Linked DNA regions of Methylibium petroleiphilum PM1. The protein of the gene in region 2 binds, or shares a complex with, the protein of the main gene of each other region. Links are inferred from orthologs where the notes say so. Each region holds a gene or a part of one and is shown on either strand. Other genes may lie near its edges.

Region 1 (10,666 bases), 3.0 Mb from region 2 along the record:
TGGCACCGGACAAAAGCCTCACGGTGGCGGCCACCGTGGCGCAGGCTTCGCCGCTGGCCTTCACCAACCTCCATACGCGCATTCAAGGCCAGGGCATCAACATGCTGTTCGCCTCGTCGTCGGCGGCGCTTGGCGGTGTCGTGGTCGACTACAACCCGGCTGTCCCACCCGTGGCAGGCGTCGTCTACCGCGCTGTGATGCGGGTGAAAGTCTGCGACTCCTCGGCGACAGCCGGCACACGCGAAGCCAATTGCGTGCAGTACGGCAGCAACTGGAAACCAGAAGGACTGGTTCAGAAATATTCCAACCGTATCCGCTTCAGCGCCTTCGGCTACCTGAACCATAGCGACTTCCTGCGCGACGGCGCGGTGCTGCGCGCTCAGCAGAAGTTCGTCGGCCCGACACAGCCGGTCCCGGGCCAGCCGGCCGTCACGAACGCAGCGGCTGAATGGGACGCGACGACCGGCATCTTTGCGATCAACCCCGATGCGGCCGACGCGACACAGACCAACGCGAGCTTCACGCCGAGCGTGTCGATCACGAACAGCGGGGTGATGAACTACCTGAACAAGTTCGGTCAGCTCAACACCAACAACTACAAGAGCTACGACCCCGTCAGCGAACTGTTCTACACCGCGCTGCGCTACTACAAGAACCAGGGCAACGTTCCGGAGTACACGGCGATGGGTACCGCCAATGCTGCCACGCGGACGGCCTACCTCGACGACTTTCCGGTCATCACCAACTGGAACGACCCCATCCTCTATTCGTGCCAGCGCAACTTCATTCTCGGCATCGGCGACATCTACACCCACCGCGACAAGGATCTCCCCGGCTCCACAGGTACAACGGAAGAGCCGAATCCCAAACCAGCGGCGGTCACGGGCGATACCACGGTGAATGCCGAGACCATGACCAACCGAGCGTTCGCGCTGCAAGGTCTGGGCGCACCGAACGTCAACAACTACAGCGGCCGCAACAACTCGGCCGGCATCGTCGGCCTGGCCTACTACGCCAACACCACCGACATCCGACCCACGGTGGCAGGCAATGCCGCCACCGAGGGCAAGCAGACGGTCCAGACCTACTGGGTCGACGTGCTCGAGCAACCTTTCGTCGCGAACAACCAGTTTTACCTCGCGGCAAAGTACGGTGGCTTCACCGTGCCGAACGACTACGACCCGGCCACCCGCACCGCGGCGCTGCCGCAGGAGTGGTGGTCCACGACCGGCCAGACCGTCGGTACTCAGGCACGGCCCGACAACTACTACACCGCCGGCCGTCCCGACACCATGGTCGCGGGCCTGACGGCAGCCTTCGAGAAGATCGTCGCAGACCTGGACGCCTACACCACCTCGTTCTCCACCGTAGACCCGGTCCTGACCCTCACCGGCAATGCGAGCTACAGCGCCTCGTACGACGCGGAAAACAACAGCTGGACGGGCGAATTGCTGGCGAACTCGCTGTCGTTCAGCTCGGGCGTCCCCATCCCCACACGGCAATGGGGCGCCACCGAGAAGTTGAAGACGCAGCTCACCGGCACGGGCTGGAGCACCAACCGAAATGTGGTGACCTGGGATCCTGCGGGCGCAACCGGCGTGGCATTTCGCTCTACCAGCACCGGCGCCGGAAGAGTCAATGCTGCCCAGCTTGCACTGCTCGACACGAGCTATGTTGCCGGGGACGACAGCGTCAACTATCTGAATTACCTTCGAGGTGATCGGACGAACGAACTGGCCTCGACGACCCCCGGTTACCGAACGCGCACGGAGTTGCTCGGCGACATCGTCGGGTCGCGTGTGTTGCCGGTCGGTCCGCCTTCGCTATCGCTGTCGGACGTCACCAACCCTGGCTATCGAGCATTCAGAGCGGCCCGTGCGAACCGCCCGACCGTCGTTTATGTCGGCGCGAACGACGGCATGCTCCACGCTTTCAATGGCGCACTTTCGGGCACCGATGCCGGGCGTGAGATCTTCGCCTACATCCCGAATGCAGCATTCAATGGCCCGGACGGAACGCCGAATGTGAGCGGTCTGGCCTCGCTAGGCCGCACTCCGTTCAATCATCGCTTCTTCGTGAACGCCACGCCGGTGGTCAAGGACGTGGACTTCAACCGGACCGGGACAGGCAGCACGCCGGCCTCGACGGCGTCCGATTGGCGGTCGATCCTGGTCGGCGGCCTTGGAAAGGGCGGGCGCAGCTTCTACGCGATCGATGTGACCGATCCGGGCGGAATCAACTCCGAAGCAGACGCTGCGGCCCGCGTGCTTTGGGAGTTCACCGATTCACGCATGGGCTATTCGTTCGGCGAACCGATGATCGTGAAGACGCGCAAGTACGGCTGGACGGTGATCTTCACGTCGGGCTACAACACACCCGACGGTCAAGGCTACCTGTTCTTCGTGAATCCTAAGACGGGTGCGCTGCTCGAAGCGGTTTCTACTGGCGTGGGGACGATTGCCAACGATGCGGGCCTGGCGCACGCGAACGCTTACGTGCTCGACTTCACCGATGGCTACGCTGACGCGATCTACGCTGGCGATCTGCTCGGCAATCTCTGGCGGCTGAACGTCACTGGCACGACCGGAAGCTACCCTGCCCCGCTGCGACTTGCCACACTCAGCCACCCCACCGAAGGGGCTCAACCAGTGACTTCGCGGCCTCTGATCGAAGTGCACCCGACGACGCGCCAACGCGTGGTGATGATCGGCACCGGTCGCCTGTTGGACTCGACCGACATCGGGTCCGCCCAGATGCAAAGCTTCTACGCCATCACAGATGGCAATGCGGTCGCCTTCAACACCACGCTTCCGAGCGGCGTCTCGTTCCCGATCGGTCGTGACAAGCTGGTCGAGAACACTAATCTCCTGGCGGGCTACACCGCCACGGCGGCCGCCCCCATGGGATGGTTCATCGATCTCGGCAAGAACGCGAGCAACACGGTGGCATGGCGGCTGACCAATGACCCTATCAGCTTCTTCGGCACCGTCGCCTTCACACCCAGTTTGCCTGGTGGCGACAGCTGCAACCCCTCGGGCATCAGCCGTATCTACGGAGCGGATTTCTCCAGAGGTATCTCTCGATTGCTGGAGAACTCCACGGTTGTCTCGTATATCCAGACGACCAGCCTTATCACCGACTTCAAGTTCGTGAAGGTCGACGGCAAGATGACGGCGATCCGCGGCGACGAGAAGGGTGAGTTGGGCAAGAACGATCTCAATTTCGGTCTCCCTGTCGGATTGAGGCGCTTGAACTGGCGCGAACTCCCGCTGTCGAACTGATCAGGCGCAGTCCCCCGCCCAGCCTCCGGCGCCGTCTGCGGTCCGGAGGCTTTCTTGTTTTCAGGGTCCTGCCAGTGCCGCCGAAACGCACCCGCCCCCTACAGACAGGGATTCAGCGGCCGATAACCACGCATCGCCCGGAACCCTCCCCATGCTCACCCACGCCTTGCCCGACCTGCCCGCCTGGACCCGTTGGTTCAGTGACGCGCCGATCCCGGTGCTGGCGGCCACGGCGGAGGAGCTGGAGTTGCTGGAGCGGGTGGAAGCCACCCGCGGTGACGTCGACGCGCACCAGCTCGCCGAGCCGGTGCGGCAGGACCCCTTGATGTCGCTGAAGCTGCTCGCGGCCGTGGCCCAGTTGCGCCGCCGGCGGGACGGCGGCGACAACAGCGGGCCCGAGACGGTCACGGCGGCGCTGGTGATGATGGGGATCGGCCCGTTCTTCAACACATTCAACGGCATGGCGCAGATCGAGGTGCACCTGGCCAGCCAGCCGGAGGCCCTGGCCGGCCTGCAGCGCGTGATGCGGCGTGCGCACCGCGCGGCCAACTTCTCGCTGGGCTTTGCGGTCCACCGCATGGACGACGATGCAGAGGTCCTCCACTTGGCGGCGCTGCTGCATGACTTCGCGGAGATGCTGCTGTGGTGCCACGCGCCGGCTCTGGCGCTCGAGATTGCCCGCCGCCAGCGCGCCGACCCGACGCTGCGCTCAGACCATGCACAACGTCAGCTGCTGAATATCGACCTGCTCGCGCTGCAACAGGCCCTGATGCACACCTGGGCGCTGCCCGAACTGCTGGTACGCATCGCCGACGACAACAGCCAGGCGGCCCAACCCCAGGTGCAGAACGTGGTGCTGGCCATCCGGCTGGCCCGCCACACCGAGGATCCCGTGCGCGGCTGGGACAACCCCGCGGTGCCGGACGATCTGGCCGCGATCGCCCGCCTGCTCAATCTGTCGCTGCCCGCGACCGAAGCCCTGGTGCGCGCGATCGACGGATGAGCGCGCCGCGCCGCAGCGTCTGTCACGCGGCGGCGCTCGCCGGCCACCGCGGCAGGCCCTAGACTGGCTCGCATGAGCGGTCCCGACCTCAACTTCTGGCAGCAGCGCTTCGACACCGGGCAGTTGCCCTGGGATCGTGGAGCACCGAGTCCGCAGCTTGCCGCCTGGCTGGGCGACGGCAGCCTGGCACCGGGGCGCATTGCGGTGCCCGGCTGCGGCAGCGGACATGAGGTGGTGGCGCTCGCACGCGGCGGCTTTTCGGTCACCGCCATCGACTACGCGCCCGGCGCCGTGCGCCTCACTCAGGGCCGGCTCGCCGCGGCGGGCCTGGCCGCGGAGGTCGTGCAGGCCGATGTGCTGACCTGGCAACCCACAGCGCCGCTGGACGCGGTCTACGAACAGACCTGCCTGTGCGCCTTGCATCCCGACCACTGGGTGGCCTACGCCGCCCGACTGCACGCATGGCTGCGTCCGGGCGGCACGCTGGCCCTGCTGGCGATGCAGGCGCTGCGGGAAGGCGCCGGCCAGGGCCTGATCGAGGGCCCGCCGTATCACGTGGACGTGAACGCGCTGCGGGCGCTGCTGCCGGGCGATCGCTGGGACTGGCCCCGCCCGCCCTACGCTCGCGTTCCGCACCCGTCCAGCACCTGGGCAGAATTGGCCATCGTGCTGACCCGGCGCTGACCGAGCGAGGGCCTGCCGCAGGCCCGGAAACCCGCTTTCGCTCGCTGCGGGTTGCCCCGCGCCGACAAAAGGGCCCAGAGCCTGAGACAATAGCGGTATGGCCTCACGCAAAGACACCACGACCCGCATCCAGCAGGACGGGCTTCGCTACACCAGCAAGGCCCCGGGCTCGCCGTTCTCTCCGCGCCCCGGCGCGTTCTCGGGCGCGACGAACACCATGTCCTGCTTCTTCTGCGGCGCCCACCAGCCCCCCAACCGACGCACCATGCAAAAGGTGCTCGGACGCAGCCAGCCGGTCTGCGAGCCCCTGTGCGAGAAGAATCCGCGCAGCAAGAAGCTCGCCGCCGCCGCAGCTGCGGCGGCCGCCGCAGAAACCAGCGAAACCAGCAGCGCGGACTGATCGTCCGCGGGTGCGCGACGCGAGCCTCGCGTCCACGTCCCGACCGCCGAGTGCACGATGGACAGTCTCGACCTGCAGGTGTTGACCGAGGCGCGCCGCTGGTTCGCCGAAGGCCGACGCGTCTGGCTGGTCACGGTGCTGGAAACCTGGGGCTCGGCGCCCCGGCCGCCGGGCGCGCTCCTGGCCCTGCGCGACGACGGCCAGGTGGTCGGCTCGGTATCCGGCGGCTGCGTCGAGGACGACCTGATCGACCGCGTGCGGCATGGCGAGCGCGTCGCCACCCCGGCGCTCGTGAATTACGGCGTGAGCAAGGAGGAAGCGGCCCGCTTCGGCCTGCCTTGCGGCGGCAATCTGCGCCTGTTGCAGGAGCCGCTGAGTTCGGTCGCCTGGATCGACGAGCTCCTGGCACGCACCGCGCGCCACGAACTGGTGGCGCGCCGCCTCGACCTGTCCAGCGGCAGCGTGACCCTGGAGACCGCTTCGCGCGGCGAGGCCTTCAGCTTCGACGGCCACACGCTTCGTGCACTGTTCGGTCCCCGCTGGCGCCTGGTGATGATCGGCGCCGGGCAGCTGACGCGCGTCTTGGCGCAGATGGCGCTGGCTCTGGATTTCGAGGTCATCTGCTGCGACCCGCGCGAGGAATACCACCTGGGCTGGGACGTGCCGGGCTGCCGTTTCAGCACGGCGATGCCGGACGATCTGGTCGTCGAATTGGCACTCGACCCGCACAGCGCGGTGGTGGCGCTGACGCACGATCCCAAGCTCGACGACCTGGCGCTGCTCGAGGCGCTGAAGTCGCCCGCCTTCTACGTGGGTGCGCTGGGGTCGCGCGACAACACAGCGCGGCGCAAGGAGCGCCTTGCGCTGTTCGACCTGTCGCCTGGCGAGATCGACCGGTTGCACGGCCCTGTCGGTCTGCACCTGGGCGCCAGGACGCCGGCCGAGATCGCGGTGTCGATCCTGGCCGAGTTGATCGCCGTGCGCCACGGAGTCGACCTGGCGCAGAAGAAGACCGGTTCGGCAGTCCCGCCGCTGCGTGCCGCAGAGTTGCAGCAGGCCTGATCCGGGCTTGGAGCGCCACCCCAGGCGCCCAACGACAATCCGGTCGCTCGTGTACCGCTGGCGCTGCCCGCATGAACGCTGCTGACGCCCCCCCTTTGCTGAGCCTGCGCGAACTGGGTTTGCGCTACCCCAATGGCATCGTGGCCCTCGACCGCTTGAGCTTCGATCTGCGCGCCGGCGAGACTGTCAGCGTGCTCGGACCTTCGGGCTGCGGCAAGAGCACGGCGCTGCGGCTGATCGCCGGCCTGGAGCGGCCGGGGTCGGGCACCGTGACCTGGGCCGGCGGCAGCGCGCCGGAGCTCGGCTTCGTGTTCCAGGAGCCGACCTTGATGCCATGGGCGACTGTGGCCGACAACGTGTGGCTGCCGTTGCGCCTGCAAGGCCGAACACGGGCCGCGGCGGCCACCACGATCGACGCGGCGCTGGACCGGGTCGGCCTCACGGCGGCGGCGAAGGCCTACCCTCACGAGTTGTCGGGCGGCATGAAGATGCGCGCGTCGATCGCCCGAGCCCTGGCGCTGCGGCCGCAGTTGCTGCTGATGGACGAGCCCTTCGGCGCCCTTGACGAGTTGACGCGCCAGAGGCTGAACGACGATCTGCTGGCGATCCAGGCCGAGCAAGGCTTCGCGATGGTGTTCGTGACGCACAGCGTCTACGAATCGGTCTACCTGGCCGACCGCGTGCTGTTGATGGGCCCCGCTCCCGGCCGCCTCCGCGAAGAAATCCGCATCGAGCAGCGCGGACTGCGCGGCGAGGCCTTCCGGACTGCCGCGCACTACGGCGAACAATGTGTCGCGGTCTCGCGGGCGCTGCGCCGCGCGGTCGAAGGCGTTGCGGTGGGACCCGACTGAGCTTGCGACGATGCCGGTCGCTCGCCCCCGCACCGATACCTCCCCGCAGCCCGCGGCATGGCGGGCGCGTGCCTTGCGCGCGATCGTGCCGGCGGCGCTGATCGTGGCGCTGCTGGTGACCTGGGAACTCGTCGTCCACATTCAGAAGGTGCCTCACTACATCCTGCCGGCGCCGTCGCTGATCTTCAGGACGCTGATCGAACGCTGGGATACGCTCGGGCCGTCACTCTGGTTCACCGTCAAGCTGACGCTGCTGGCGCTGGGCGCAGCCGTGCTGGGCGGCGTGTTGCTGGCGGTGGCGTTCGCGCTGTCGCGCTGGGTGGAAGTGGCGCTGTTCCCGATCGCCGTCGTGCTGCAGGTGACACCGATCATCGCCATCGCACCGTTGATCCTGATCTACGTCGAAAGCACCACGCTGGCATTGCTGCTGTGCGCGTGGATCGTCGCCTTCTTCCCGATCCTGGCGAACACCACTATCGGCCTGAAGAGTGCCGACGCACGCTTGCGAGATCTGTTCACGCTGTACGGCGCGACACGCTGGCAACGACTGCGTTTCCTGCTCGTGCCCAGCGCACTGCCTTATTTCATGGCGGGCCTGAAAGTCGCCGGTGGCCTGAGCCTCATCGGCGCAGTGGTCGCTGAGTTCACCGCCGGCACAGCCGGGCGAGACACCGGACTCGCCTCGCGCATTCTCGAGGCCAGCTTCCGCACTGAGACGCCCTTGATGTTCGCCGCGCTGCTGCTGGTGTCGCTGCTCGGTGTGGCGATTTTCCTCGTGTTCTCGGGCCTGTCGAAATGGCTGCTCGGTCGCTGGCACGAGAGCGAGATGCCGAAACACGACGCAGCTCGATGAGCCGCAAGTCGACGAGTCCACCGAGTGCGGCACAAAGCAAAACGCCCACCGAGCGGTGGGCGTTTTGAAAAGGCTGGCGCCTGTTGATCTTGGTTGCGGGGGCTGGATTTGAACCAACGACCTTTGGGTTATGAGCCCAACGAGCTACCAGACTGCTCCACCCCGCGACTGAGACCAAGAGTATAGCACGCGCGTGTTGCGTCGCGCCAGTTCACAGGCCCGCCGACTGCAGGCTCTGCTGGAAGCGTTGGGCATTCTGGAAGCCGATGACACGCGTTTCGAGCTCACGGCCACCGGCATCGAAGAACACGATACCCGGCGGGCCGAAGAGCTGGAAGCGCTTGAGCAGCGCCCGGTCCGACTCGCTGTTGCGCGTCACGTCGGCCTGCAGCAGCAAGGCCTTGCCGAGCCGCGCCTGCACGGCCGGATCGGTGAAGGTGAAGCGCTCCATCTCCTTGCAGCTCACGCACCAGTCGGCGTAGAAGTCGAGCATCACCGGTCGACCGGCGCCACGGACCGCGGCGTCGAGTTCCTCGACCGTGCTGACACGCCGGAAGCTCACGCCGTCGTGCGTCGCGGCTATCGCGTTGCCAGGCAGCGCCGCAGCCGCAGCTGGGGAGATGCCGACGACGAAAGGCTGCAGGGGCTTGAGTGCGTCCTGCGCCCCGGCCGCAGCGCCGACGATCTGCGTGGCGCCTGCGACGGCCAGCGCGAGACCGAGCCCCTTGACCAGCCGCAGGTCAGCGCCGGCGATCTCCGGCAGGCGGTCGAAGGCATGCAGGAACACCGCGGCACCGATCAGCAGCACGCCCCAGCCGGCGACGGCGAGCGGCGCGGGCACGACCGGGCTGAGCATCCACCAGGCAACGGCCAGCAGCAACAGGCCGAAGAAGCGCTTGACGCTCTCCATCCACGCCCCCGCGCGCGGCAGCAAGGCCCCGGCCGACGCACCGAGCAGCAGCAGCGGCACGCTCATGCCGGCGGCCAGCGAGAACAGCGCGCTGCCGCCCAGCAGCACGTCGCGCGTCTGGCTGATGTACAGCAAGGCGCCGGCCAGCGGTGCAGCAACACAGGGGCTGACGATCAACGCGGACACGCCGCCCATTGCGAACACGCCCGCCAGCCGCCCACCCTGCAGCCGCCCCGAAGACGCGGCAAGGCGGTCGCGCAGCACCGCTGGCAATTGCAATTCGTAGGCGCCGAACATCGACAGGGCCAGCAGCGTCAGCAACAGCGAGAACGCGCCCAGCACCCAGGCGTTCTGCAAGGCCGCCGCCAGGCCCTCGCCTGCCAGACCCGCGGCCACGCCGAGCGCGGTGTAGACCAAGGCCATGCCGAGCGAATACGCGCCGGCGAGCAGCAGTCCGCGCGAGCGCGCCACAGCCTGACCGCCCTGCCCGACGATCAGCGACGACAGAATCGGCAGCATCGGGAGCACGCAGGGTGTGAACGACAGCAGCAACCCCGCGACGAAGAACGCGAAGACCACAAGCCAGAAGCGGCCGCTGCGCAACGCATGGTCGATGGCCGCGTCTCCACTGCGGCTCGCCCCCGCCATGGAGGCCGATGCGCGCGATGCGGCGAGGGCGCCATCGAGCCCGCGACCGTCCGCCGGCACGCGAACACTGCCGTCTCCACCGAAACCCGCCAGCCGCACATCGGCCACGCTCTGCATCGGTGGATAGCACAACCCCTGATCGGCGCAACCCTGGCTGGTGACGACGAGTTGGAAGGACGCCGGTGCGGCATCGACCGGCAAACGGATCGCCACGCGTCCGCGGTAGGTCTCGACATCCTTCTCGAAGGTCTCGTCGAACTTCACCGTCCCGGAAGGAATTTCCGGCGCGCCGAGCACCACCCCGCCCCCCTGTGCTTCAAATTTGAAGGGCTCGCGGTACAGGTAATAGCCGTCCGCCACGACGAAGCCGATCTCGATCGACTTGCCGTCGAGGACCCGCGCGTCGAAGCGAAAGGCCTGCTCGGGCGGCAGGAAATCCTCAGCCGCTGCAGCAAACAAGGGGAGCAGCGCAGTCAGCCACAGCAGCAGCGTGCGCAGGAATCGGATGGGCGTCACGGGGGGCATGCGGTCAGGTCGAACGAGGGTCGGAAGGGTCGGCAGCCAATCCCTGCAGAGTAGCCTGTCATGGTCATCGAAGCGCTATCGGAAGTTCGGACCCTGCGTCATTCCTGACGGTTCCGTCCCCATCGCCTCGCGCCGGCGGGCACGGAAAGCAAGAAGGCCAGCACGATGGCTGGCCTTGCAGAACCTCGTTGCGGGCGCTCCGGGCGGATTCACCGGCCCGGAGCCCCAACCATCAACCCGCCTTACTCGGTCGCCTCGGCCGGCGCTTGGGCCGCAGGCTCGGGGCGATCGACGAGTTCGACGAAGGCCATGGGCGCGTTGTCGCCGACGCGGAAACCCATCTTCAGGATGCGGGTGTAGCCGCCCGGGCGCGCCTTGTAGCGCGGACCGAGGTCATTGAACAGCTTGGCGACGACATCGCGATCGCGGGTTCGATCGAAGGCCAGGCG
Region 2 (10,641 bases):
TCGGCCGGCACCACGCGTGACACCAGGCCGGCGCGCTCGGCCTCGGCCGCATCCATCATGCGTGCCGTCAGCACCAGGTCCATCGCCTTGGCCTTGCCGACCGCCCGCGGCAGCCGCTGCGTGCCGCCAGCGCCGGGGATGATGCCGAGCTTGATCTCCGGCTGACCGAAGCGCGCCGTGTCCGCGGCGATGATCAGGTCGCACATCATGGCCAGCTCGCAGCCACCGCCCAGCGCGTAGCCGGCCACTGCCGCGATCACCGGCTTGCGCACGCTGCGCACCGCCTCCCAGTTGCGGGTGATGAAGTCGCCCTTGTAGGCGTCCATGTAGGTCTGCGACGCCATGCCGCCGATGTCGGCGCCGGCGGCGAAGGCCTTCTCGCTGCCGGTGATCACCACGCAGCCGATCGAGGCGTCGGCATCGTAGACCCGCAGCGCGTCGCCCAGTTCGTCCATCAGCGCATCGTTGAGCGCATTCAGCGCCTTGGGCCGGTTCAGAGTGATCCACCCGGTCTTCAGCGCGGCGCTGCCGCGCACTTCGGTCAGCAGATGCTGGTAGTCCATGTCAGGGCGTCCTTTCGCAGTAGGTGACACTGTAACGGGCAGCGGCGTGCTGTCCTTCGCACCTGCTGCTGCGCAGCCGACCGGGTGACGCAGCCGGGGACATCAGCTTGCGCTAGTCTTACAAACTTGCGAAGTTTTCTTCGTCGGAACGCATGAGCACCATCTACCGCAAGACGGAACAAGGTCGCAACGAGATTGCCACCCGCGCACTGCGGCTGGTGCCGCGCCTGCGTCAGGCACTGATCCTCGTCGACGGCAAGCGCTCGGACGAAGAACTCAGGAAGCTGATCGCCCCACCCGCCGACGACACGCTGCAGGCGCTGCTCGAGCAGGGTCATATCGAGGTGATCGCCGTCACGGCGGTGCATGTGGTGCTACCGGCCGAAGCCGCCCCGGCGACGCCGCTGGTCAATGCCGTGGTGCTGACACTCCAGGAGACGCGGCAACGGGCCGTGCGCTGGATGAGCGCGCACCTCGGCCCCTACGCCGATTCGACGAACATCCGTGTCGAGAAGGCCAAGACGCCCGAGGCGATGCAGGCCGCGCTCGCGCTGGCCGTCACCGTCGTCCGCCAGCAGCTCGGCGAGGCGAAGGCGGCCGAGTTCGAGCAGCACGTCGGCCTCGCCCGCACCGGCAGCTGAACGGTCAGCGCAGCGCCGATCCGCCCAAGGGCTCGTCGGCGGCCTGCAGGGGCAGGCGCTCGATCATCAGGTCGATGAATTCATCGGTCCCGCGACGGATCACGATGCGCACCGGCAGGTACTGCAGGCTGGGCGCGAACCAGGCCTCGATGCTGAGCGAACTGGCGTCGCCTTCCCGCTGCGGCCGCAGATGCCAGGCCGGCACCGGACCGAACGGGGTGGCCAGGACCTCCTCGCCGATCACGTCGTACACCCAGCGGTCCACGCGCCGCGGCAGCGCCAGGGGCATCTCGATGCGTCCGCCGGGCTGCAGGCGCTCGGCGCCGGTGGTGAACAGGTAGGTCAGCTGCACGAACTGGCTCGCGGTGTCCTGCAGCGCCGGCAGACCGGGATGGCGCTGGCCGTTGGCGAGCGTCACGCCGTCGGCGTCGAAGTGCAGGCTGGCCGTTCGCGTGCGGCCGAAGGCCACCTGGGTCCGCTCGTCGTAGCGGCGCGGCTCCAGGCCCTGCGGGGTGATCTCGCCGTCGCTCGTCATGCGCCGCTGCATCAGGGGGGCGAAGCCCGGCCCGACGACCACGTCCAGGTGCACCTGGTAGCGGTCGCCGTCGCGCAGCCACTCGACCTGCGCGGTGCCGAGCACCTCGCCGCGCACGTAGCCGGTGAGTGTGTAGCTCAGGCGGGTCGACGCCGGCCAGGCGAAGGAGGGTGGGCCCGGCAGCGGACCGGTGGGCGCACTCGCGGCCGTTTCGGACACGGCCGCCGCCGCTGCGTCATCGGCCTGTGCCGGCGCCGGCATCGACTCGGCCACAGCGGCGTCCGGCGCCGACGCGGGCGCGGGCGCGCTGTCGGCGATCGGGTCGACGGGATCGACCGGCCCGGGTTGTGGCGCCGACGCCGGTACCGGTGTCGCCTCCGGCGCGGCCGGGGCCGCACGTCGCGCCGGTGCGGCCGGGGCCGGGGCAACGGCCGGAGGTGCTGCCGGCTGCAGCTCGCGTACGAAGGCGGCCTGCATCCGGGGCGGGCTGTCCGCAGCGGCCGCGCCCTCACCGAGCAGCCCGCCGATGCGATCGGCCAGCCACAGGTGCAGCAGCAGGCTGAGGCCGGCCAGCAGCGCAAAGACGCCGCGCCGCACCGGCCGGCGCGCAGGCTGCGAGCTGGTGCTCACGGCCGGACGGTCAGGCGCCGCCGAGCCAGGCGTGGCGGCGCGCACGGTCTCCGGCGTCGGCCTGCGCTGCCGCGACCAGCGTCACCGCGCCGCCGGCCTGCGCCGCCGGCAGCGTCAGAGCCAGCAGACGCTGGTCGCGTGCCGCCAGCAGCGGCATCGGGCGCTCGCAGGCCTGCAGGGCACTCAGGTCGTCGATGCGCTTGAGGCGCCAGCCGTCGAGTGCCACCAGCTCGTCGCCGGCCGCCAGCCCGGCGCGCTCGGCCGCGCCGCCGCGCAGGACCGACTGCAGTTTCAGCAGGCCGCCGCTGTCGCTGAGCCGCGCGCCGAGCCGCTGCGCCAGCACGGGCAGCTCTTCGCTCCAGGCCACGCCGAACTTCGCCAGCAGCGGCTGCAGCGGCAGTTCGCCGGTGCCGTGCACCCAGGCGGTCAATTCGCTCGCCAGAGAGCGGCCACCGACCTCGGCCAGCACCGCGGCGATGTCGGTCTCGGTGATCGGCCCACCGCCGCTGCGCACCCACAGGCCGCGCATCACGTCGTCGAGCGTGCCGGCGCCCTCGCTGCGCAGCGTCAGGTCGAGCGCCAGCGCGACCAGCGAGCCCTTGGTGTAGTAGCTGACCGTGGCGTTGACGGTGTTCTCGTCGGGCCGGTAGTACTTGACCCAGGCGTCGAAGCTGGCCTCGGCCACGCTCTGCACCGTGCGCCCCGGCGTGCCGCGCACGTTGTTGACGGTCTTGGCCAGCAGCTTGAGGTAGCGTGCCTCGTCGATCAGGCCGGTACGCCGCAGCACCAAGTCGTCGTAGTAGGACGTGAAGCCCTCGAAGAACCACAGCAGCTCGGTGTAGTTCTCGCGCGTGTAGTCGTAGCGCTCGAAGTCGCGCGGCCGCATCCGCTTGACGTTCCAGGTGTGGAAGTACTCGTGGCTGATCAGGCCCAGCAACGTCACGTAGCCATCGCCCGCCGACTTCATGCCGCTGCGCGGCAGGTCGCGGCGGTTGGCGATCAGCGCGGTGCTGGCGCGGTGCTCCAGGCCGCCGTAGCCGTCGTCCACCGCATTGAGCAGGAAGACGTAGCGCTTGAACGGCGGCTTCTTGCCGCCGTGCCAGAAGGCGATCTGCGCCTCGCAGATGCGCCGGGTGTCGGCCAGCAGGCGCTCGCCGTCGAAGCTGGGCAGCGCTCCAGCCACGATGAACTCGTGCGGCACCCCCGCCGCCTTGAAGCTGCCGCGCCAGAAGCGGCCCAGCTCCACCGGGTGGTCGACCAGTTCGTCGTAGTCGGCCGCCTCGTGGTCGGCACCGGCGAGCGGCAGCGCTGTCGCGACCTGCCAGCCCCTGGGCAGCCCGGCGATCCGCAGCCGGTGCGGCTCGTGCTCGCGGCCGTGCACGTGCAGGAACACGCCGGTGCCGTTGAAGAAGCCGCGCCGGGCATCGAGGTAGGCCGCGCGCACCGAGGTGTCGAAGGCGTAGACCACGTAGCTCACCACCAGCGCGCCACGGCCGCGGCAGTGCGCTACCCAGCCGGCCTTGTCGCTCTGGATCAGGGGCACGCTGCGATCGCCCTGGCGCGCCTCGAGCTGGGACAGGTGGCGGGCGAACTCCCGCACCAGGTAGCTGCCGGGAATCCACACCGGCAGGCTCAGCGCCTGCTCTTCGGCCGGCTGCGCAATGGTGAGGGTGACGCGGAACTGGTGGGCCAGGGCGTCGGCCACCTCGAGGCGGTAACGGATCATCGAGAACTCGGTTCCGGAAGGCAATGGGAGGCGGCGGGCATCAGCTGCCGGCCGCGGCGATGAAGCAGCTGAGGCTGGCGACCGCGCTGAGCCGGAAGCGCAGCACCAGCCAGGCTCCCAGGCCGTGCGCCGGGTAGATGCGGCGATCGACGAGGTAGCAGATCACCAGCAGCGCACCGAGCAGGGCGAGCCCGGCGTACGGCGGCATCACCACGGCGATCCAGGCCAGCAGCATCGGCAGCACGGCCCAGGCGAACCGGCTCGGCGACGGCACCCGCTGCCGCAGGCCCAGGCCCCAGTGCACGCCCCCGAGGAAGGACACGATCAGCGCCGCGTACTTGGCCAGCGCATCGGTCACGTAGGGGTGCGCATCGGGCCGCACCAGCCAGGTCAGCAGCGCGCCGAGCACGAAGGGAATCAGGCCGGCATAGCCGAGGCGCAGCGCCAACGGGTGCGGAGGCAGGTTGACGTCGGCGGAAGAGGCGGATCCCACGGGGGCCATCGAGGAAGTTCGGAGCGCGGGCGGATTGTCGCCGCAGCCGCGCACGCGTGCGGCGGCACGCCGCTCGCCCGGCTCAGGACTTGCCGACGCTGGCGAGCTGCTTCTCGAGTTGCGGCGCCGTCAGCATGCCCGGCACGCGGGTGCCGTCCTCGAACACGATGGCCGGCGTGCCGTTGACCCGGTGCTTGCGGCTCAGCTCGACGTTGCGCTCCACCGGCGACGCACAGGCGCCCAGCAGCTTGGGCGGCTGCACGCCGTCGACCATCCAGGCGCGCCACGCCACCGAGGCGTCCTTGGCGCACCAGATCGCGTTCGCCTTGTCCGGCGAATCGCCGCCCAGGATGGGCAGCAGGAAGGTGTAGACCGTCAGGTCCTTGACGTTCGAGAGCTCCTTCTCGAAGCGCTTGCAGTAGCCGCAGTTCGGGTCGGCGAAGACGGCAATCTTGCGTGCGCCGGTGCCGGTCTTCCAGACCACCGCGTCCTTCAGCGGCAACGAGGCGAAGTCGATCGCGGTGAGCTTGGCGACACGCTCCTCGGTCAGGTTGCGCTTGGTCTTCAGGTCGAGGATCTCGCCGCGGATCAGGTAGGCGCCCTCGGCGTCGGTGTAGAAGACGTCGTTGCCGATGCGCACCTCGAACAGGCCGGCGATCGGGGCCTTGTTGACCTCGTCGATCTTCGCGCTGCTGTTCAGGCGCTCGCCGAGCGCCTTGCGGATCGCCGCCTCCTGCGGCACCTGGGCCACGGCCGTCAACGCAAGGGTGGTGGCGATGGCTGCGACCGTTGCCGCCGCCAGCGCGGCTGTCTTGAACTTCATGGTGATCCTCGGTGCGCGCGGGAGGGAGGGGCGTCAGCCCCGCAACGCGCGGTCGGTGAGCCAGCGCTTGAGCACCGGCAGGTGATTCACGAGAGTCAGGCCGCGGTTGCGGAGTTCCTTCACCGGGGTACTCTCGTGGGCAAAAAGTTGCAGCAGGCCGTCGGTCACGCGGCCCATCGCCCAGGTGGGAGCGGCGCGGCGGCGGGCGTAGCGCGCCAGCAGCCGTTCGTCGCCCAGCGAGCGCCAGGCCTCGTGCTGCTGGCGCTCGGCGATCACCGCGCACAGCGTGTCGACATCGGCCAGCCCCAGGTTCAGTCCCTGGCCGGCCAGCGGGTGCACCACGTGGGCGGCGTCGCCCAGCAGCACCCAGCCGGGCCCGTGCCAGCGCGTCGCACGCGCCAGTCGCAGCGGCCAGGCCGCGCGGGCGCCGCGAAGCGCCAGCCGGCCGGCCTGGCCATGGCTGGCCTCGTTCAGTGCGCGCTCGAAGGCGCCGTCGTCCAGCGCCAGCAGTTCGGCCGCGCGCGCGTCCGGCAGCGACCAGACCAGGCCGTAGCCGCCCGCCTCGCCCGGCAGGTCGAAGGGCAGCAGCGCCAGCACGTCGGGTGCGCGGAACCATTGCCGGGCGATGCCCTGGTGCGGCCGGTCGCTGGCCAGCCGCGCGGCGATCGCGCGCTGGCCATAGTCGTGGCGTTCGACCTCGATGCCGAGCGCCTCGCGCTCACGCGAATCCTTGCCCTCGCACAGCGCGACCAGCGCCGCCGGCGGGGCCTCGTCGAGCAGCGCGACGTGCGGCGAGAAGCGCAGTGCGGTCGCCAGTTCGCGCTCCAGCGCGGCGGCATCGACGATCCATGCCAGCTCGCCGACGCACTGCTGCCACGCGCTGAAGGCCAGCGTGCCGCCGGCGTCGCCGGCCACCTGCATGTCGAGCACGCGGGTCGCGGCCGACGGCGTGGCCGCACGCAGCGCCTCCCAGACCCGCAACTGCTGCAGCAAGGCCACCGATCGGGCGCCGAGCGCGTAGGTGCGCACATCGGGGCCCTCGGGCGCCGGGGCACCGGACAGTGCCACGCGCAGCCCGAGGCGAGCGAGCGACAAGGCCAGCGCCTTCCCCACCGCGCCGCGGCCCCGCACGCTCACGTCGAAATGCTTCATTGCGATTCACATTGTAGGGAGCCCCTCGTTGCAACAGGGCCGGCGGCACAATGCCCCGACCGCCACTGCACGGGGCCTTCTGCCCTGGCCCATGCCATGCCCGTCTGGCTCCGTCGTTCGCTGATCGCCCTGGCCGTGCTGCTGGGCCTGGCCGTGGCCGCCGCGGCCTACCTCGTCGCAAGCTTCGACCCCAATCGCTACAAGGGCTTGCTGATCGACTGGATGCGCGAGCACAAGGCCCGCACGCTGGCGATCGACGGACCGATCGGGCTGTCGGTCTTTCCCCGCCTCGAGGTGACGCTGCGCGACGTGAAGCTCAGCGAGCACCGGCGCCCCGACGAGTTCGCTGCGCTGCAGGAAGCCACGCTCGCGGTGCAGGTGATGCCGCTGCTGAAGCAGCGGCTGGCGGTCGATCGCGTGTCGGCGCGCGGCGTGCGCGTGAACTACCGCCGCGACGCCGATGGCCGCCGCAACATCGACGACCTGCTGAGCCCCGCCACCGACGCGAAGGACGCCCCCGCCGCCAACGCCTCCTCCCAGGCGCTGGCATTCGATATCAGCGCGATCGAATTCAAGGACCTGCAGGCGACGGTGAAGGACGTGCCACTGGGTCTCGACGGCCGCTTCGTCGTCAAGGAGCTCCGTACCGGCCGCCTGGCCGACGGCGCCGAGTCACCGATCCGCTTCGTCGGCCAGGCCGCGCTGGCACAACCGAAGCTGAACGCCGACGTCGAGCTCACCGGGCAGCTGAAGCTGAGCCTGCCGGCCGGCGCGCCCGCCAGCGTGGCGCTGCGCGACCTGGCGCTGTCGCTGCGCGGCGACGGCTTCGACGTGAAGCAGCTCGATGCCCGCCTTGCCGGCACGCTGGCCTACGACGGCCCGAGCGGTGCGCTGCAGGCCGACAAGCTTCGGCTCACGCTGTCGGGCGAACGCCTGGGGGTGGCGCTGAAGGACAGCACGGTGGCGCTCGACGCGCTGCGCCTGGATCCGCCGAAACGCGCACTGCGGCTCGACGCGCTCGACGTCAAGCTGACCGGCCAACGCGGCGAGGACAGCGTGGCCGCCCAGCTCGCCTGGCCGAAACTCGAGGTCACGGGCGATACGCTGAACGGCAGCGCATTGAAGGGCAGCGCCTCGCTGCAGGGCGGCCCGGCGGTCGGCAAGCTGCAGATGGACTTCGAATCACAGGCGCCGAGCGGCCGCTTCGAACGCATCCGCGTGCCGGGGCTGCGGCTTGCCGTCCAGGGCAGCGGCGCCGGCCGCAGCGTGAACGGCGAGGTGCGCAGCGACCTCACGCTGGCACCGCAGCCGCTGGCCGCCGCGCTCGATGCGCTGCAGTTGAAGCTCGCCTTCACCGACCCGGCACTGCCGCCGGTGAACCTGGCGCTGCAGGGCCAGGCCCAGGCCGGCGCCCAGGACGCGAGCTGGCGCTTCGACGGCGCGATCAACGACCAGAAGTTCACCGCCGGCGGCCGCGCCGACCTGTCGAAGCCGGTGCCCTACGTCGATGCCCAGGCCCGCTTCGCGGCGCTGGACCTGACCCGCTTCGTCGCGCCATCGACCGGCCCGAAGCCCCCGCCGGCCGGCGCCAAGCCCGGCGCGGACTCGCCGGTCGATCTGGGCGGATTGAAGGCACTCGACGGCCGCTTCAGTTTCCGCGCCGGCACGCTGGTCTACCCGCCCTACAGCGTTGCCGATGCGGCGCTGGAGGCCACGCTGGCCGGCGGCGTGCTGCGCGTCAGCGACCTGAGCGGGCGCGCCTGGGGCGGGCGCTTCGCGGCCCAGGCCAGCGCGCAGGCGGCCGCTGACCCGGCGGCGCAGCGCATCGGCCTGAAGCTCGACGCGACCGACGTCGACATCGCCGCGTTGCTGACCGACGTGGCGCAGTTCAGGAAGCTCGAGGGCAAGGGCCGCGTGACGGCCGACGTCACGACGCAGGGCGCCAGCGTGCAGCGCCTCAAGCAGGCGCTCGACGGCAAGGCCGCGTTCCAGCTGCGCGACGGCGCGGTGCGCGGCATCAACCTCGCGAAGACGCTGCGGCAGTGGCGCTCGGCGGTCACGCTGAACAAGGACGCCGTACAGGCCTCGAGCGCCGAGGAAAAGACCGACTTCTCGGAGATCTCCGCCAGCTTCGACATCGCCGACGGCGTGGCGCGCAGCAAGGATCTGTCGGGCAAGAGCCCGTTCCTGCGCGTGGGCGGCGAAGGGCTGGTGGATATCGGCCGCGGCCGCGTCGACTACCTCGCCAAGGCGACCGTCACCGGCACCGCCGAGGGCCAGGGCGGCGCCGATCTCGCGTTGCTGAAGGGCGTGACTGTGCCCGTGCAGTTGGTCGGGCCTTTCGAGGCGGTCGACTACAAGGTGCAATGGTCGGCGGTGAGCGCCGACCTGTTGAGCGGCGCGGCCCGCGGCGCGCTGGGCGACCGGGCCAAGGGCGCACTGGGTGGCCTGCTGGGCGGCAGCGCCGCGCCGTCGGCCGCAGCCAGCGGCGCCTCGGCGCCCTCGGTGAAGGAACAGGCCCGCGACAAGGCGAAGGAGAAGGCGAAGGACGAGCTGAAGAAGCTGTTCGGACGCTGATGCGATGAGCGATATCGACGTGACGATTGCCGGCCTGCACGTGCACCCGGTCAAGTCCTGCGCAGGCGTGAGCCTGCCGGAAGTGCTGCTGATCGAGACCGGCTTCGAGTTCGACCGCGCCTGGATGGTGGTCGACGCCGACGGCGAGTTCCTCAGCCAGCGCGAGCTGCCGCGCATGGCGCTGGTGGCCACCGAGCTGCGCCACAGCGAGCTGGTGCTGCGCGCACCCGGCATGCTGGCGCTGCATCTGGCGCTCGACACCGCGGAGGCCGCAACCCGCGTGCGCGTGTGGGACGACGAGGTCGCCGCCTACGACATGGGCGACCTGGCCGCGCAGTGGTTCAGCGACTTCCTGCGCCAGCCGCTGCGGCTGGTGCGCTTCGACCCCGAGCAGAAGCGCCTGTCGAACCGCGCCTGGACCGGCACGATCGAGGCCGAGAACGCCTTCAGCGACGGCTATCCGATCCTGGTGATCTCCGAGGCCTCGCTCGCCGGCCTGAACGAGCGGCTGGCGGCGAAGGACCTGCCGCCGGTGACGATGCAGCGCTTCCGGCCCAACCTGGTGCTGACGGGCCTGGACGCGCACGGCGAGGACCACCTCGACGAGATCGCCTTCGACACGCCCGAGGGCCCGGTGCGCCTGAAGCTGGTGAAGCCCTGCCCGCGCTGCCCGATCCCGAACGTCGACCCGGCCACCGGCGTCCCGGGCACCGAGCCCGGCGACACGCTGGCCGGCTACCGCGCCGACGAGCGCGTGGGCGGCGCGATCAGCTTCGGCATGAACGCGGTGATCGTCGAAGGCCTGGAGTGCGTGCTGCGCGTCGGGCAGGTCGGCGGCGCGAGCATCCGGTTCTGACCACCCCCCAAGGGCTGGTCTGCGCCCAGCCCGCCCCCCGCGGGGGTCAAGGAAACCTGGGGCGGCCCGGCGTTTCCTTGAGAGCGCGGCTCAGGCCGGCCGTCGCGCCGGCAGCGGGATGCGCTCGGTCTCGCCCGGCACGCGGCCCATGCGGTCGGCTTCCCAGTCGTCGGCGGCCTGGGCGATGCGCTCCTTGCGCGAGGACACGAAGTTCCACCAGATGTGCCGCGGCCCGAGCGGCGCGCCGCCGATCAGCGCCACCCGCGCGGCAGCGCCGTCGGCCGAGCGCAGCGTCACCGTGGACGCGTCGGCCGGCAGCACCGCCAACGTGAACGGCTCGATGCGCGCGACGTTGCCGTCGATCACCAGCTCGTAGGGCGCGTCGATGCCGTAGAGCGCGCGCTCCGTGGCCTCGGCGGGCGTCGGCAGCGCCAGCGCCGCACCCGGCGCCAGCGCGTAATCGACATAGAGCGTCAGCGACAGCGTGCCGACCGGCGAGGCCAGGCCATGCGCGCGGCCGATCAGCAGCCGCAGCGTGGCGCCGCCGTCCTGAAGCTGCGGCAGCCGCGCGGCCGGCGTGTGCTCGAAGCGCGGCGCGGTTTCCTCGTGCTCGGCCGGCAGCGCGGCCCACAGCTGCAGGCCGTG

Evidence for each region.
Region 1: the proteins of MPE_RS02975 (region 2) and dsbD are in contact, whole or in part, in a crystal structure (PDB 1JZD), measured with the Escherichia coli proteins. The link is inferred for Methylibium petroleiphilum PM1 from one-to-one orthologs.

The regions. Positions count from the first base shown.
Region 1 is NC_008825.1:3,623,494-3,634,159, forward strand. Bases 7,782-10,666 are described here. They hold dsbD (protein-disulfide reductase DsbD), read right to left. Parts: upstream 10,218-10,666; coding sequence 8,346-10,217; downstream 7,782-8,345. Other genes in these bases: MPE_RS17240 (ABC transporter permease), read left to right, coding at 7,782-8,134; rplQ (50S ribosomal protein L17), read right to left, coding at 10,460-10,666. In the rest of the region: MPE_RS17210 (pilus assembly protein), read left to right, coding at 1-3,281; MPE_RS17215 (HDOD domain-containing protein), read left to right, coding at 3,433-4,284; MPE_RS17220 (methyltransferase domain-containing protein), read left to right, coding at 4,357-4,968; MPE_RS17225 (hypothetical protein), read left to right, coding at 5,066-5,368; MPE_RS17230 (XdhC family protein), read left to right, coding at 5,426-6,430; MPE_RS17235 (ABC transporter ATP-binding protein), read left to right, coding at 6,502-7,281; more of MPE_RS17240, read left to right, coding at 7,292-7,781. UniProt on the Escherichia coli protein: Required to facilitate the formation of correct disulfide bonds in some periplasmic proteins and for the assembly of the periplasmic c-type cytochromes.
Region 2 is NC_008825.1:617,832-628,472, reverse strand. What follows is about bases 3,542-6,401. They hold MPE_RS02975 (DsbC family protein), read right to left. Parts: upstream 5,412-6,401; coding sequence 4,671-5,411; downstream 3,542-4,670. Other genes in these bases: MPE_RS02970 (FAD-dependent monooxygenase), read right to left, coding at 5,445-6,401; MPE_RS02980 (DUF3429 domain-containing protein), read right to left, coding at 4,136-4,597; MPE_RS02985 (M61 family metallopeptidase), read right to left, coding at 3,542-4,095. Also shown: MPE_RS03005 (enoyl-CoA hydratase), read right to left, coding at 1-563; MPE_RS22615 (hypothetical protein), read left to right, coding at 716-1,204; MPE_RS02995 (DUF3108 domain-containing protein), read right to left, coding at 1,209-2,369; more of MPE_RS02985, read right to left, coding at 2,380-3,541; more of MPE_RS02970, read right to left, coding at 6,402-6,563; MPE_RS02965 (AsmA family protein), read left to right, coding at 6,660-9,140; MPE_RS02960 (MOSC domain-containing protein), read left to right, coding at 9,145-9,996; MPE_RS02955 (pirin family protein), read right to left, coding at 10,087-10,641. UniProt on the Escherichia coli protein: Acts as a disulfide isomerase, interacting with incorrectly folded proteins to correct non-native disulfide bonds.